Regions from separate parts of the Vreelandella indica genome, predicted to be linked through region 2. Evidence: predicted binding sites of a transcription regulator. Region 2 holds the regulator's gene; the other holds the start of a gene.
What was found. Region 2 encodes LexA, which represses DNA repair genes until DNA is damaged. Its sites were predicted from a motif close to TACTGTNTANNTANACAGTA; they were not measured.

Region 1 (6,813 bases), on a different contig from region 2:
CGATAAAAAAGGTCTGACGCAAATAGGCTAAGTCATGAACAGGCGCCTCAATATTGAACAAATGCTCGGCAGCTAAATAGCGCTCTAAATGTTCACATACTTGTTCCTTTACCGCTTCTTGTTGTTTTTTCCCAAAGGTGGCGTGCTTACGAAAATCGACCTCACCCAACATAATGCTTTCTTGACGGAAAAAATATTCAGGACTAACACCCAAGGTGTCCGACAACTGTAGCAAGCGGGTTGAATTTGGTGTGTCTTTGCCTTGCTCGTACTTGGACAGCGCTTGCTTGGAGATATCGCCAATAGCATCCGCAAGCTGCTGTAAAGACAACCCTTTGAGGATACGCGCACGGCGAATGCGATCATGGAGCATAGCGCTTCTCCTAACCAAGTCGAATTGACAAGACACAGGTTGACAAATTAATTTATTTTTTTGATATCGTCAACCTCTAGCTAAGCTCTCGGATGCGGCTCATCGTGCGTTTAACCGGTTCAAGCACAACATTGGCCATGGTGAGTTACTTCTGGCAGTGCTTAACCAGGACGAGCCTGGCGTTGGCGCCTTTCGCTACTAGGGTCTGTTGACGTTTCACATGGGCAGCCATAAAAAACCACAAGCTAAGGCCACCATGCTTTCGTAGTTTCGCTTGAGCTTGTCGTAACGCGTCGCTATGGCGCGATACGGCTTCAACCGAGCAAAGGCATTCTCTACAAGATGGCGATAGTGATATAACCCTCTGTCTAAACTGCTATTTCCTGTCTTTGAGTTGCGCTTGCGTGGGATCACCGAGTCCATCCCCTTGGCGTCGACCTGCTCACGGATACGCTCACTGTCATACCCCTTGTCAGCCACTAATGCCCCACCTATTGGCAACTCATCAATCAGCGCCTGTGCCTCAGTGCTGTCGTGTACGTCACCTCCGGTGATCCTGAAAGCAATCGGTAGTCCATAAGCGTCAACAGCTAGGTGTATCTTGCTTGTGTTGCCCGCACGGCTTTTGCCAATGGCTTCTACTTTCTCTGTGGCAGCCCCTTGGGGCCATTCGATCAGAAGCCATTCCGGTTTACGGTACTCACTCGCACCCGAACTGAAGCAAAGCGGGACGTCAGCGGCTGGTTGGTGCCTTCCCGCCACGTGACTTGTTGGAAGTCGTCAGCCCTCAGCGACTGGGCCAAGGCGTCTAACGAGACCGGATGATACTTCTCCGTCTATTGCCAGCGGGGCGGTGGACGCCAAACGCCCGACCAGCGTAGTGGTAAAGGCTTGGCGCCAGACGCCCAGACACTCAGATCTTCATGCACGCCGACGCAGTAGGTCAGTCCCCAGTCGGCAAGTTGCTCTCGCCACGCTGTTCCCTTGCCATAGGCTGCATCGGCCAACACGATGCCCGTCTTGATGCCTGCCTCCATCGTTTGACGAACCTGCTGCAAAGCGATGTCTGGCTTGGTGGCAAAGGCCACGTCGGCGGGAACGCTGGCCTAGTGACAGCGGTCGGGATTATCCGTCCAGGAGGCCGGCAAATAGAGCTGCCACGCCACCGGTAAGCTCGCCTGCTCCGTAGCGACTGACAAGATGACGGCGGCCTGGCAATTGTCTTGCTTACCGACTTCTCCAAACTATTCGGCTGACACCCACCGATGTCGGCCCTTCTTGCGGATAGCCGTATCATCGACCAAGTACTAGCGTAGGTGTGGCTGAGAGACCTGCAGAAAAAACGGGGTGCCGAGCGATAGCGCTCAAGCTTTCTTGGTAGCAGTTTGACTAGCTCCACCAACTTTTGTGCCGCTATCGGTGGGAAGTGGCAAAAGCTAAGAGTGGTAGATGCCGGTTTTGAAGCGCTGAGGGATTTCAATAGTTCTGCAATTTTGCAAAACAACACTGCAGTTTTGCAGTGCGTGATCAAGGAGAGCAAAACTAGTCACATCGAAAGTCTGCAATTTTGCAGGAAAAGCCATTTCATGAAATGTCCTGCAAAATTGCAGAGCAGGTCTGTTATATTGCAAAGCAAAAATTTTTAACTTATTGATTTTAAATAGATTTTTCGATAAGCGTAGGGTTATTAAATCTCTAACCTCTTTGAATTACCGAGCATCCAGGTGCCGAGGGTAATTGCTGCTGGTAGACGGCCTAATCGCCCAATAAGTTGGGCGATTAGGATGGAGCGAGCTACCGCGTTTGATTACTTATAAACCGGCAGCCGTGCGCAAACCTCAGCTACTTTATCCAGCACCTTCGCTTCGATGGCGCTGGTGTCTTCGCCTTTGGCCAGCACGTCCAGAATGTCGCAGATCCAGCCAGCCAGTTGGGTACACTCTTCTTCACCGAAACCGCGCGTGGTGACTGCCGGGGTGCCAATACGCAGGCCGGAGGTGACGAACGGGCTTTGCGGGTCGTTAGGAACGGCATTCTTGTTCACGGTGATGTGGGCACGGCCCAGCGCCGCATCAGCGTCTTTACCGGTTACGCCCTGCTTGATCAGCGAGAGCAAGAACAGGTGGTCTTCGGTGCCACCGGAGACGATGTCGTAACCGCGGTCGATAAACACCTTGGCCATTGCCTTGGCGTTTTTCACTACCTGCTGCTGGTAGGTTTTGAACTCGGGCGACATGGCTTCTTTGAAGCACACTGCCTTGGCCGCGATCACGTGCATCAGCGGGCCGCCCTGGCCGCCGGGGAATACGGCGGATTGCAGCTTCTTCTCGATATCGGCGTCGTTTTCGGCCGAGAGAATCACACCACTACGCGGGCCGCGCAGCGTTTTGTGGGTGGTAGACGTGACCACGTGCGCATGGGGCAAGGGGCTCGGGTAAACACCCGCCGCTACCAAGCCTGAGACGTGCGCCATATCAACCAGTAAGTAAGCGCCTACTTCATCGGCGATTTCACGGAACTTGGCCCAATCCACAATTTGTGAATAAGCAGAGAAACCGGCAATGATCATTTTGGGCTTGTGCTCACGAGCAAGCTGGGCCACTTGGTCGTAATCGATCAGCTCTTGGTCATTGAGGCCGTACTGAATGGCATTGTAGTGCTTGCCCGAAAAGCTCGGCTTGGCACCGTGGGTCAAGTGACCACCTGCGTCCAGGCTCATGCCTAAAATGGTGTCGCCGGGCTTAACCAGTGCTTGGAAAACGGCGCTGTTTGCTTGCGAGCCCGAGTGGGGCTGCACGTTGACGTAGGTAGCGCCGAACAGCTCTTTGGCGTAATCGATCGCTAGGTTTTCAGCGATATCGACGAATTCACAGCCGCCGTAGTAACGCTTGCCGGGGTAACCTTCGGCGTATTTATTGGTCAGCTGGCTGCCCTGGGCTTCGAGTACGCGGGGGCTGGCGTAGTTTTCGGAAGCAATCAGTTCGATGTGGGCTTCCTGGCGCGCCACTTCTTTTTGCATGGCATCAAACAGCACATCATCGAATCCGGCAATTGACATATCACGGCTGAACATCGGCGGGAACCTCGTAACGAGAAAGGATCATCATGGAAGAAGCGAGGCCGGTATCATAACGCAGCCTGACACTACTTTCATCGCATCCGCGTCAGGTCGTGCATGAGCGTGCTTCATGTTGTGCGAGCCAGCAAAGACTGACCGATTGGGCAATAACGCTTTTCGGTGTCATTCCGAATAGCCTCTTCTTTGTCATTGCGAGCGAAGCGCGGCGATCTAGGGTTAGTCTGCCACCGCTGCTTGAGATTGCCACGTCGCTGCACTACTCGTAATGACATGGGGAGGTAGAGCGATTATCGTAATGATGCTTAACCTAACGAGCGGCTACCATGTATTCCAAACGCTTTAATCGTGAAGTGCATATTACTCGCCACGCAAGAGAGCGTATGCAGCAGCGGGGCTTAAACGAAGCGCAGCTCAGCGAACTGCTGGAAACAGGCAAGACACGTTTTAAAGATGAAACTAGACTATGGATAGCTAAAGCGTTCGTGCAGCGCACCGACAACCTTGTTTGTGCTGCAGTGGTATTGGAAGATCAGCTAATTGTAAAGACGGTGATGCACCATTTTAATTAGGAGGAAATGTCATGAAAACGACCTATGATGAGGCCGATGATATTTTAGTGCTCCATCTATCGGAGAAGCCTATTACCAAAGAGGTTTCTCAAGATTGGCATACGCATATCAGTTATGCCGAAGACGGCTCAATTGCTGAAATTGTTATCCTTGACGCGTCAAAGCAAGGAGCTTGGCCTTTGCTGAAGAGCCACGCTGCCTAGCTCTCCAGTCGTTGGCATCTTTCACTTCTTCCAACGCCCTTCTGGCATTATGATTGCTCGCTTTCTTAATCCCCTGAGAAAGCAGCGAAGCACCTCAGGCTTCCTGCCACCGCTGGCTGAGATTGCCGCGTCGTTGCGCTCCTCGCAATGACATGGAGCGGTGTCATTCCGAATGCCCCTTCTTTGTCATTGCGAACTCAGTTAAGCAATCTCAGCACTGCCCGCCTATTTGCATTTTCTTTCACTATGAAAAATACTGTATATTCATACATACACCTTAAAAGTCAGGATGCCGACAATGCCGGGCCAGCTTTCTCATTTTACCCCCGCCTTGCCGTTAAGCGCCCAGCCGCTGCCGTATTTAACCTTTTTGGGCCGTGCTGGTTTCAGTGGTTTTCCTTCGCCTGCGCAGGATTACGAGCCGTGTACGCTGGATCTCAATGCCCGGTTGGTTAAAAACCCTACCCAGACGTTTTATGTCACCGCTACCGGTAACAGCATGGAGGGGTGGGGGATTTTTGAGGGTGACCTGCTTATCGTCGACCGCGGTATCGAGCCTCGCTTGGGCCACATTCTGGTCGCTATGCTGGAGGGCGAAGCGTTGATTAAACGCTACGCGCTTTACCAGGGAACGCCCCACCTCTGTTCCACCCATCCCCACTACCCGCCCTTGCCTCTTGAGGGCAGCGACTGTCAGCTATGGGGCGTGGTGCGCGCGGTCATCCATGAGTACGTGCGATGATTGGTCTGGTCGACGCCAATAACTTCTATGTCAGCTGCGAGCGGGTATTTCAGCCTAAGCTCGACGGTAAACCCGTTGGGGTGATGTCCAACAATGACGGTTGTGTGATCGCGCGTTCCGCCGAGTTGAAGGCGCTGGATATTCCCATGGGTACGCCCGCCTTCAAACTCGAAGGGCTGCGCCAGCGTGGCGAGATTCACCTGCTCTCTTCCAACTACGAGCTTTATGGTGATATGTCGGCGCGGCTGGCCCAACTGCTCCGCGATGCCTGCCCAGAGATCGCGCCCTACTCCATTGATGAAATGTTCGTCTATTTAGAAGGTTTCACCACCGAGCAGTGTGAAGCACTCGGGCGGAAACTGCGTCAGCGTATTCGTCGTCATTTAGGATTGCCGGTGTGCGTGGGGCTTGCCCCTACCCATACACTTGCCAAACTGGCTAATCACCTTGCCAAGCAAGACCCCCACTACGAAGGCGTTTGCTTATTAAGCGGGCAGGATCACACCACCGAGGCGCTGCTAAAGCGCACCCCGGTGGGCAGTGTGTGGGGCGTCGGGCGTCGGCTTGCCGAGCGTTTGGCGATTGGCGATATCAACACCGCCTGGGATTTGCGCGAAAGCGATGAAAAATGGCTGCGCAAACGCTTTTCAGTAGTGCTGGCCCGCACGGCGCTTGAGCTGCGCGGCACCTCTTGCCTGGAAATGAATGCGTTGGACCAGCCGCGCCAGCGCATTATGACCTCGCGCTCGTTCGGCCAACCGACCGGCGTGTTTGCCGAAGTGCACAACGCGTTGCGCCGTCACGCCCAGCGTAGTGCTGAAAAACTGCGTGAACAGGGCAGCATGGCCCGAGCGGTGATGGTGTTTCTAAACACCAACCGCCACCGCCGCGACCAGCCGCAATATTTTCCTCAAGCGCTGATCCCCCTACCCTCGCCCAGCGACGATACGCGTGTGATTCTTGATGCCGTACGCCAGGGGCTTGAGCAGATTCACCGCCCCCGCTTTCGGTTCATGAAAGCCGGTGTGATGCTGCTCGATTTGGTCGATGCCAAAGAGCACCAGCTTTCGCTGCTGCATCCCCCGGCCCGTGATCGCCATCCGTTTTTGATGGCCACGGTCGATCAGATTAATCAGCGTATGGGGCAAGGCACCATCAGCTTTGGCATGACCGATGCGCCAGCTGCCTGGCAGCTACGCTGTGCTCACCGTTCCAACCGCTTTACCACGCGCTGGGATGAGCTGATGAAAGTGGGCACTCACCCCGGCGCGGTGGCAGCGGCCGAGGCGAAGGAGCAACAGCGCAAGCAGCAAACGCTAGCCAGCGCGAAGCGCGTGACGCAGCCGCGGGCTTAAGGTTTCCCCAAGCGCCGCCATGACCACCAGTATCGCCAGCAGCCACGGCCAGTGCGCTGCAAAAGAGACCTGATAAACACCCAGCGCATCGACAAAAATCACCACAATGCCGAGCGGGCTAACGTAGCGCACCATGGCCAGCCATAGTGCATAAGGCAGCGGCGCAAGGCCGAGTTCATCGCGGAAGGTGTCGCTTTTCAATATAAAGCCCGCCAGCAGCACCATGCCCAGGCCGCCCAACGGCATCATCCAACGCGAGGTCAGGTAATCCAGCCAGTCGAAAAAGGTTTTGTCTGCCAGCGTCCAATCCGCGCCCAGATTGAATGACAGCATCGCCAGGGTGCTGATCAACCACAGCACAATACCCGTGCCCCAAGCAGCTGCCGGGCGCGAAATGCCTTTGTTATCGCACAGCCAGGAAACCGTAGCCTCCACCATGGAAATGGCAGAGGTCAACGCGGCCATGGAGAGCATGAGGAAGAACAAAATGCC
Region 2 (6,813 bases):
GGCATTCAGGCTGCAAAACGCACTCATGAATTGATTCCACTCTGCCATGCATTGGCGCTATCAAAGGTGTCGGTTGAATTCGAGATCGACATGGCCGAGTCCTGTGTGCATGTAACGTCGCTGTGTCGTTTAAATGGTCGCACCGGTGTTGAGATGGAGGCGCTTACAGCCGTTTCAGTCGCCTGCTTAACCCTCTACGATATGTGCAAAGCGGTCGATAAGGGCATGCATATTGAAGCGATCCAGCTCGACAGCAAGCAGGGCGGCCAACGCGGGGATTATCAGCGTGTGAATAGGCAGTCGCCTATCGTGACGGGCGAAGGCACCTCAGGAGAAGTAAGCCTGGGTGAGCGCTGTCCTTCCCCCTGCGTGCGGGTTAAATTTCTGGCTGAACTGCGCGAGCGGGTAGGAGAAAGCGAGGCGACTGTTGGGCTGGACCAGCTTGCTAGCCGCGATATCAGTGGTTTAAAGGCAGCGCTGGCCGAGCGCGATGATCGGTTTAAACTGCTTACTGATCAGCGCACGTTATGTGCCATTAATCAGGTAATGGCAAACGATGATGCGCTAGTGACCGATGATGACGAAGTGGCGTTTTTCCCACCGGTCACAGGGGGTTAACGTTGGATATTAAAGTAGCGGTTCAAGCAGCGCCATTCTCGATGGACTACGGCTATAGCGATGCATTAGTCGGGCGCAGCGATATTGGCGCGGTGGTGAGCTTTACCGGACTGGTGCGTGATTTCAACGAGACGCCCGATGTTACGGGGTTAACACTGGAGCATTACCCCGGTATGACCGAGCGCACGCTAACGGAGATTGGCGAGCAGGCGTGGCAGCGTTGGTCGCTACAAGCGGTGCGGATAATTCATCGCGTTGGTTATCTGGGCCCTGGCGACCCCATCGTGCGGGTGCTTGTAGCTAGTGCTCACCGCCGAGAGGCATTTGAAGCCTGCGATTTTATTATGGATTTTTTAAAAACCCAGGCGCCTTTTTGGAAGAAAGAGCACTCCACTCGGGGAGAATATTGGGTCAAAGAACGCCACTCTGACCAACAAGACGCGGCACGCTGGGAGTGAGTTTGCCACGTCTTGCTACTCCGCAATGATGCACCACTAACGATTGGCAGCATTTTCCAGGGTAAGGGCTTCTGGCATTTCGGCGGCCATAATTTGAAGATGCACATCGGGCAGGTGCTGCATATGCTCCGCCAGCCAGTGTACCAAGCGAGGCTGCAATGCTTGGCGAAGGTCGGCCAGTGTGTCGGCGGCAATCTCATCAAGCTGATCATCCAGCCAATCACTAAAGCTATCTTCATCCAGCGGGCTGGCACCCGTCGCATCCAGCATCAAACGTCCAATGCGCGCCCAGCCCGTATCAGTCGCGGTCACCGGCAGTGCTAGGTACAAACTGCCACGACGTGCCGTACTGGCGTCTTTTACTTCCAACCCTGGGTGAGGAACCACGCTGTTTTGGCTGACGATGCAGGGCGGCTGGGGATAGCGTGCCTCGCAGCGCAGCCCTTGGTTATCAAAGCTGATTAAATCGCCATTAACTGGCGACAACGGCGCACTGATCTCTAATTGACGGGCAATTGCCTGATGCGCCTGCTGATGCCTTGCTTCGCCGTGGACAGGCATCAGGTGCTTCGGCTTAATCCATTGATAGAGTTTGATTAACTCATCATGAGCGGGGTGCCCAGTAGCATGTAACTCGGGATGGTTGATTTCGTCGTAAATACGAACACCTAACTGCGCTAAACGTTTTTTTAGCTGTTCAATAGGGCGTTCGTTGCCTGGAATGGCTTTAGCCGAGAAAATGACATTATCGCCGGGCTGAAGATCCACAAAGGGGTGGCGGCCCTGAGCAAGGCGCTGAAGCGCGGCACGGGCCTCACCCTGGCTGCCGGTGGCGATAATGACCACTTCATCCGGGGGGAGGTACCCCAGGTCGTGATTGGGTACCAGCGGCGGTAAGTCATCCATATAGCCAAGCCCACGCGCAACGCTAACCATTCGCTCCATTGAGCGCCCCATTAAGCTGATGCGACGGCCACACTGATGCGCTGCGCGCCCGATAGCTAATACCCGCGCAAGGTTACTGGCAAAGCAAGAGACCACCACACGGCCCTGACAGTTGGCGAGGGTTTTTACCAATGCTCTCGCCACATCACCCTCGCTGCCGGAGTGGCCTGGCATGGGGGCGTTGGTGGAATCGCCGACAACTAAATCGACCGGGGCCAGCGCTCTAAACTGCGCCGCGCTTACCGGTGAACCGATAAGCGGCTCAGGATCAAGTTTCCAGTCACCAGTATGTAAAACGCGATAACCACCAGCCATCATCATAATGGCACAGCTTTCGGGTATTGAATGCGTCAACGACAAGTAGCGCAGCGTAAACGGCCCGCTTTCAAGTGCCTCACCTGGTTCGATGACATGAATCGCAGCGCTGCTAAGTTGATGTTCAGCAAATTTAAGGCGTAACAGCCCCGCGGCTAATGGCGTGGCATAAATAGGACAATTCCACATCGGCCAGAGCCAAGCGACGGCGCCAATGTGGTCTTCATGGCCGTGGGTAATAAATAGTGCTTTCGGGGCTATCCCTAATGCTTTTGGTGTATCAAAATTAGGCACTTGTAGCGGTGAGTTGGGGAGATCCTGGCGAATCATCATGCCGCAGTCGACGACAATCCAGTGATCATCGTAGCCGTAGAGCGTTAGATTCATGCCAATCTCACCGCATCCCCCCAGCGGCAACATGCGCAGCGGAGGACGACGACGGGGACGAATTTGAACGCGTGAAGAGTGCATCAGTTATGAAAAGCCTAAAAAGTAGTGACTCAACTATACGGGAAGGCAGGGGCGGCTAACAATCATCCTTGGCCTTCCGATACACTATGCAACCTAAGCCGTTGGTTTGTCATAATTACCTTAGAAATAGGTCAAGAGTCGCTCACATGTCCCATTATTATCGTTTAGTTGTGTCCTGCCCTGATCGGGTAGGTATTGTGGCCCGAGTATCAAGCTTTATTGCTAAGCAAGGGGGGTCTATCACTGAAGCCAGCCAGCATTCTGATTTAGAAACGGGCTGTTTTTTTATGCGTTACGAAATCTTGGCGGATTCAGTGGGGATGTCGGTAGAAGCGCTACGTTCAGCGTTCGAGCCGGTGGCAATCGAATTCGATATGCAGTGGTCATTGGTGGATACGCAGCAGCGCCGCCGGGTGGTATTGATGGTCTCTAGAGAGTCACACTGCTTGGTAGATTTGCTTTATCGCTGGCAGGCGGGTGAGTTGGATTGCGATATTGTTGGCGTCATTTCCAACCATGACGATATGCGTTCATTGACCGAATGGTACGGCATTCCTTATCACTATGTGCCAGTCGACCCCGATAACAAGCAAGTGTCATTTGCCAAGGTGCAAGCAGAAATCGATAGTGCACGTGCTGATTGCGTCGTGCTGGCGCGTTATATGCAAATTCTGCCGCCTGACCTGTGCGCACGCTATGCAGGGCGGGTGATTAATATTCATCACAGTTTTTTACCCTCTTTCGCTGGGGCGAAGCCCTACCACCAGGCATATCAGCGCGGAGTGAAGCTGATTGGCGCCACCTGCCACTATGTTACCGAGGAACTCGACGCGGGCCCGATTATCGAACAGGATATTCATCGCGTTAGCCACTGCCATACCCCAACCGATCTAGTCCGCTTTGGGCGTGATGTTGAAAAAGCCGTTCTCGCACGCGGTTTACGCTGGCATCTTGAGGATCGGGTTTTAGTGCATGGCAACAAGACCGTGGTGTTTAGCTAACGCTCGATAATGTGAGAAGCCGCTATGTCGTTCGCACAAAGTGTACTGGCGCCCTGGGCGCTGATATTCACCTCGCTACTCTCGTTAGGCGTAGTGGTGTGGGCTCTTTGGCGGCGGCCCTGGCAAGTGCTACTGGAAGACGCTGCTCTTCAGCACCGTTGGTTAGGCGCAACGCTGGCAGTGGCGCTGATGTGGCAGCTACGCGCTCAGGCGGTCGACTGGCTAACGCTGCATCTCGTCTTTACGGTATTGATGACACTCGTGTTTAAAGCGCCATTAGCGCTGATCAGCAATATACTCATTAATGTGGCAATGGTAATTATCGGCCGCAATGAGTGGACGCTACTGGGGGCGAATGTACTGGTAACGGGCATTGTTCCGGCTGCCATTATTGGCACAGTGTGGCGGCTGGTAGATCGCCGCCTGCCGGATAACCTGATGGTGTTTTTATTTGCCTGTGGGTTTTTTGGGGCGGCGTTGGCAACATTAGGGGCAGGGCTGGCTGCCGTGCTGCTGATTATCGTGGCAGGCACAGACCCTAACGCTATCTATCTTGCCCAGGAGTATGCACGCTTCTTACCTCTACTAATGCCTTCAGAGGCGTTTATTACCGGGATGCTGCTGAGTATTCTGCTGGTCTATCATCCTAACTGGGTGGCCACCTTTAATGACCACCGCTATATCGACATGCAGTAATGACGGTGGTTAGCCCAGTGCTTGGCCATTACCGCCACGAATGACGCCAACGCCGACACCTTCGATGTCGAGTGACTGTGAACGCAGATCGATTTCAATCGGCGCAAAGTCTGCATTTTCCGCAAATAGCGTTACTTGGTGGCCCTGACGTTTGAAGCGCTTAACGGTTACTTCATCATCCAGGCGCGCAACGACAATCTGGCCATCGCGCACCCGCTCGGTACGGTGAACTGCCAATAAATCACCTTCTAAAATACCGATATCCTTCATCGAAAGGCCTCGCACACGCAGCAAATAATCGGCTTTAGGAGTGAAGTACTCGGCTGGCAGAGGGCAATAACGGTCAATATGCTCAGCAGCTAGGATAGGGCTCCCGGCGGCTACTTCGCCAATCACCGGTAGGCCAGCAGGCGAGGCTTCAATATTGGCAGCGGGTAACGCGCTTGCGGTGATGTCTACTAACTCCTGGGGCTCTTGATTGGGTAGGCGAATACCGCGTGACGTATTGCGAATAATGCGAATAGCGCCTTTACGCTCAAGCGCGCGCAGGTGCTCTTCCGCGGCGTTAGGTGAGCGGAACCCCAGTGCTTTCGCAATTTCAGCACGGGTCGGAGGGTAGCCAAATTCGCCCATGGTCTTAACAATAAAATCAAATACGTGCTGTTGGCGAGCGGTTAGCGGACGCGACATACCAGACTCCAAAAATAGTGAATAGACAGTAACAAATTAAATGTCGACTTAATCGGTAAGTGGTTAAGTATACAGTATGTTCCTCTGTCCAGTACATGTCTTGTCAACCCCCTCTCTAGAAAGGCCCCCGAATTTTTCCTAATCGTTTTAAACTAAGCTTCTACTCATATAGACAGCCATATTTCATCAGAAAATCAAGCGTTGAGCCCACCAGCGATATGGCATAGTATTTTGCTATGTTTTAAACACTCGTTTCCCCGGAGAGCGGCATGGCTCAATCTGATACGGTAACTCGAATACTCGACACCGCGGAAGTGCTGTTTGCTGAGCGAGGTTTTGCTGAAACATCGCTGCGCAACATCACTAGCAAAGCGCGCGTCAATTTAGCGGCGGTGAATTACCATTTTGGTTCCAAAAAAGCCTTAATTCAGGCCGTGTTTTCACGCTATCTGGACCCGTTCACCCAGCGTTTTCATACTGCGCTTGATGAACTTGAAGCCCAGCATGCAGGGCGCGTTATTCCGTTGGAAACGCTACTCGAAACCATGGCGACCACCGTGCTGGCTGTGCCTGCCGAGCGCAACAGTTTAAAGGTGTTTATGCGCTTGCTGGGCCTTGCCTATAGCCAAGCGCAGGGGCATCTTAGGCGTCATATTCAGCAAGAGTATGGTGATGTGTTTACCCGCTTCACCGAGTTAGTGCGTCAAGCCACGCCCGACTTGCCTGACGCGGAACGCTTTTGGCGGCTACACTTTATGCTTGGTACGGTGATTTTTACGCTTTCAGGCCTTGATGCACTGCGCGATATCGCTGAAAAGGATTATCAAGAGCAGGTCACCGTGCGGGATTTGGTTAGGCGGTTGCGCCCAGTAGTGGTGGCTGCCATGAATGCACCGTTGCCCCCAGCACTTGAAGAAGGAAAATATGCGAACGCCCAAGCTCGCTGAGCTTCCCCCTGTAGAGGACATCTGGTTGGAAATCGATACCACACAGCAGCAGCTACGCTGTTGGCGAGGGCCTAAGGTGCTGCATGAGTGTGAGATATCGTCTGGCCTCGCGGGCATTGGTGAGCACAATGGTAGTGGCAAAACACCCCATGGTTGGCACTATATAAGAGCCGCGATTGGCAGCGGGATGCCTGATAATGCGGTATTCCGTGGTCGTCGCTGGACGGGTGAGGAATTTTCTCCTGCGCTAGCTGAAGCATATCCGAAGCGGGATTGGATTTTGACCCGCATCCTGTGGCTATGCGGATTAGAAAAAGGCGTGAACCGTGGTGGACAGGTCGATTCACAGCGTCGCTATATTTATCTTCATGGTACGCCACCTGATCAGCCCATGGGCGTTGCTGCATCCCACGGATGTATTCGTTTACGCAATAGTGATTTGCTCTATATCTTTTCGTTAGCGTTACCAGGTACCCCCGTTTGGCTGCACGGCGGTCGTCAGTCGTTTGACTAATCTGTTTTGACACCGCTAGACGATCGTCTAGAATCACCGCCTCTTTTTTAATGGACCTATCACGATGACTCAACCGTTAGGCCCGGTCATGCTCGACCTTGAAGGCCCGAAATTAACGGCCGCAGAAAAGCGCTTGCTGCTAGAACCGGTGGTAGGGG

Region 1: a site for LexA is predicted at 4,479-4,498, ahead of V8L71_RS17315 (LexA family protein). Genes of this name have one in related genera too.

Annotation. Positions count from the first base shown of each region.
Region 1 covers NZ_JBANSO010000029.1:24,517-31,329, forward strand. Annotated here, with positions in the region: gene V8L71_RS17285 (helix-turn-helix domain-containing protein) at 1-373, opposite strand, end outside; partial or broken gene V8L71_RS17290 (IS5 family transposase) at 590-1,033, opposite strand; partial or broken gene V8L71_RS20770 (IS701 family transposase) at 1,028-1,680, opposite strand; gene glyA (serine hydroxymethyltransferase) at 2,181-3,446, opposite strand; gene V8L71_RS17305 (DUF4258 domain-containing protein) at 3,776-4,021, shown strand; gene V8L71_RS17310 (DUF2283 domain-containing protein) at 4,033-4,224, shown strand; gene V8L71_RS17315 (LexA family protein) at 4,523-4,966, shown strand; gene V8L71_RS17320 (Y-family DNA polymerase) at 4,963-6,321, shown strand; gene V8L71_RS17325 (sodium-dependent transporter) at 6,283-6,813, opposite strand, start outside.
Region 2 covers NZ_JBANSO010000017.1:54,270-61,082, forward strand. Annotated here, with positions in the region: gene moaC (cyclic pyranopterin monophosphate synthase MoaC) at 1-618, shown strand, start outside; gene moaE (molybdopterin synthase catalytic subunit MoaE) at 621-1,076, shown strand; gene V8L71_RS12955 (ribonuclease J) at 1,113-2,723, opposite strand; gene purU (formyltetrahydrofolate deformylase) at 2,954-3,808, shown strand; gene V8L71_RS12965 (energy-coupling factor ABC transporter permease) at 3,833-4,504, shown strand; gene lexA (transcriptional repressor LexA) at 4,514-5,194, opposite strand; gene V8L71_RS12975 (TetR/AcrR family transcriptional regulator) at 5,464-6,141, shown strand; gene V8L71_RS12980 (L,D-transpeptidase) at 6,119-6,655, shown strand; gene nagZ (beta-N-acetylhexosaminidase) at 6,720-6,813, shown strand, end outside.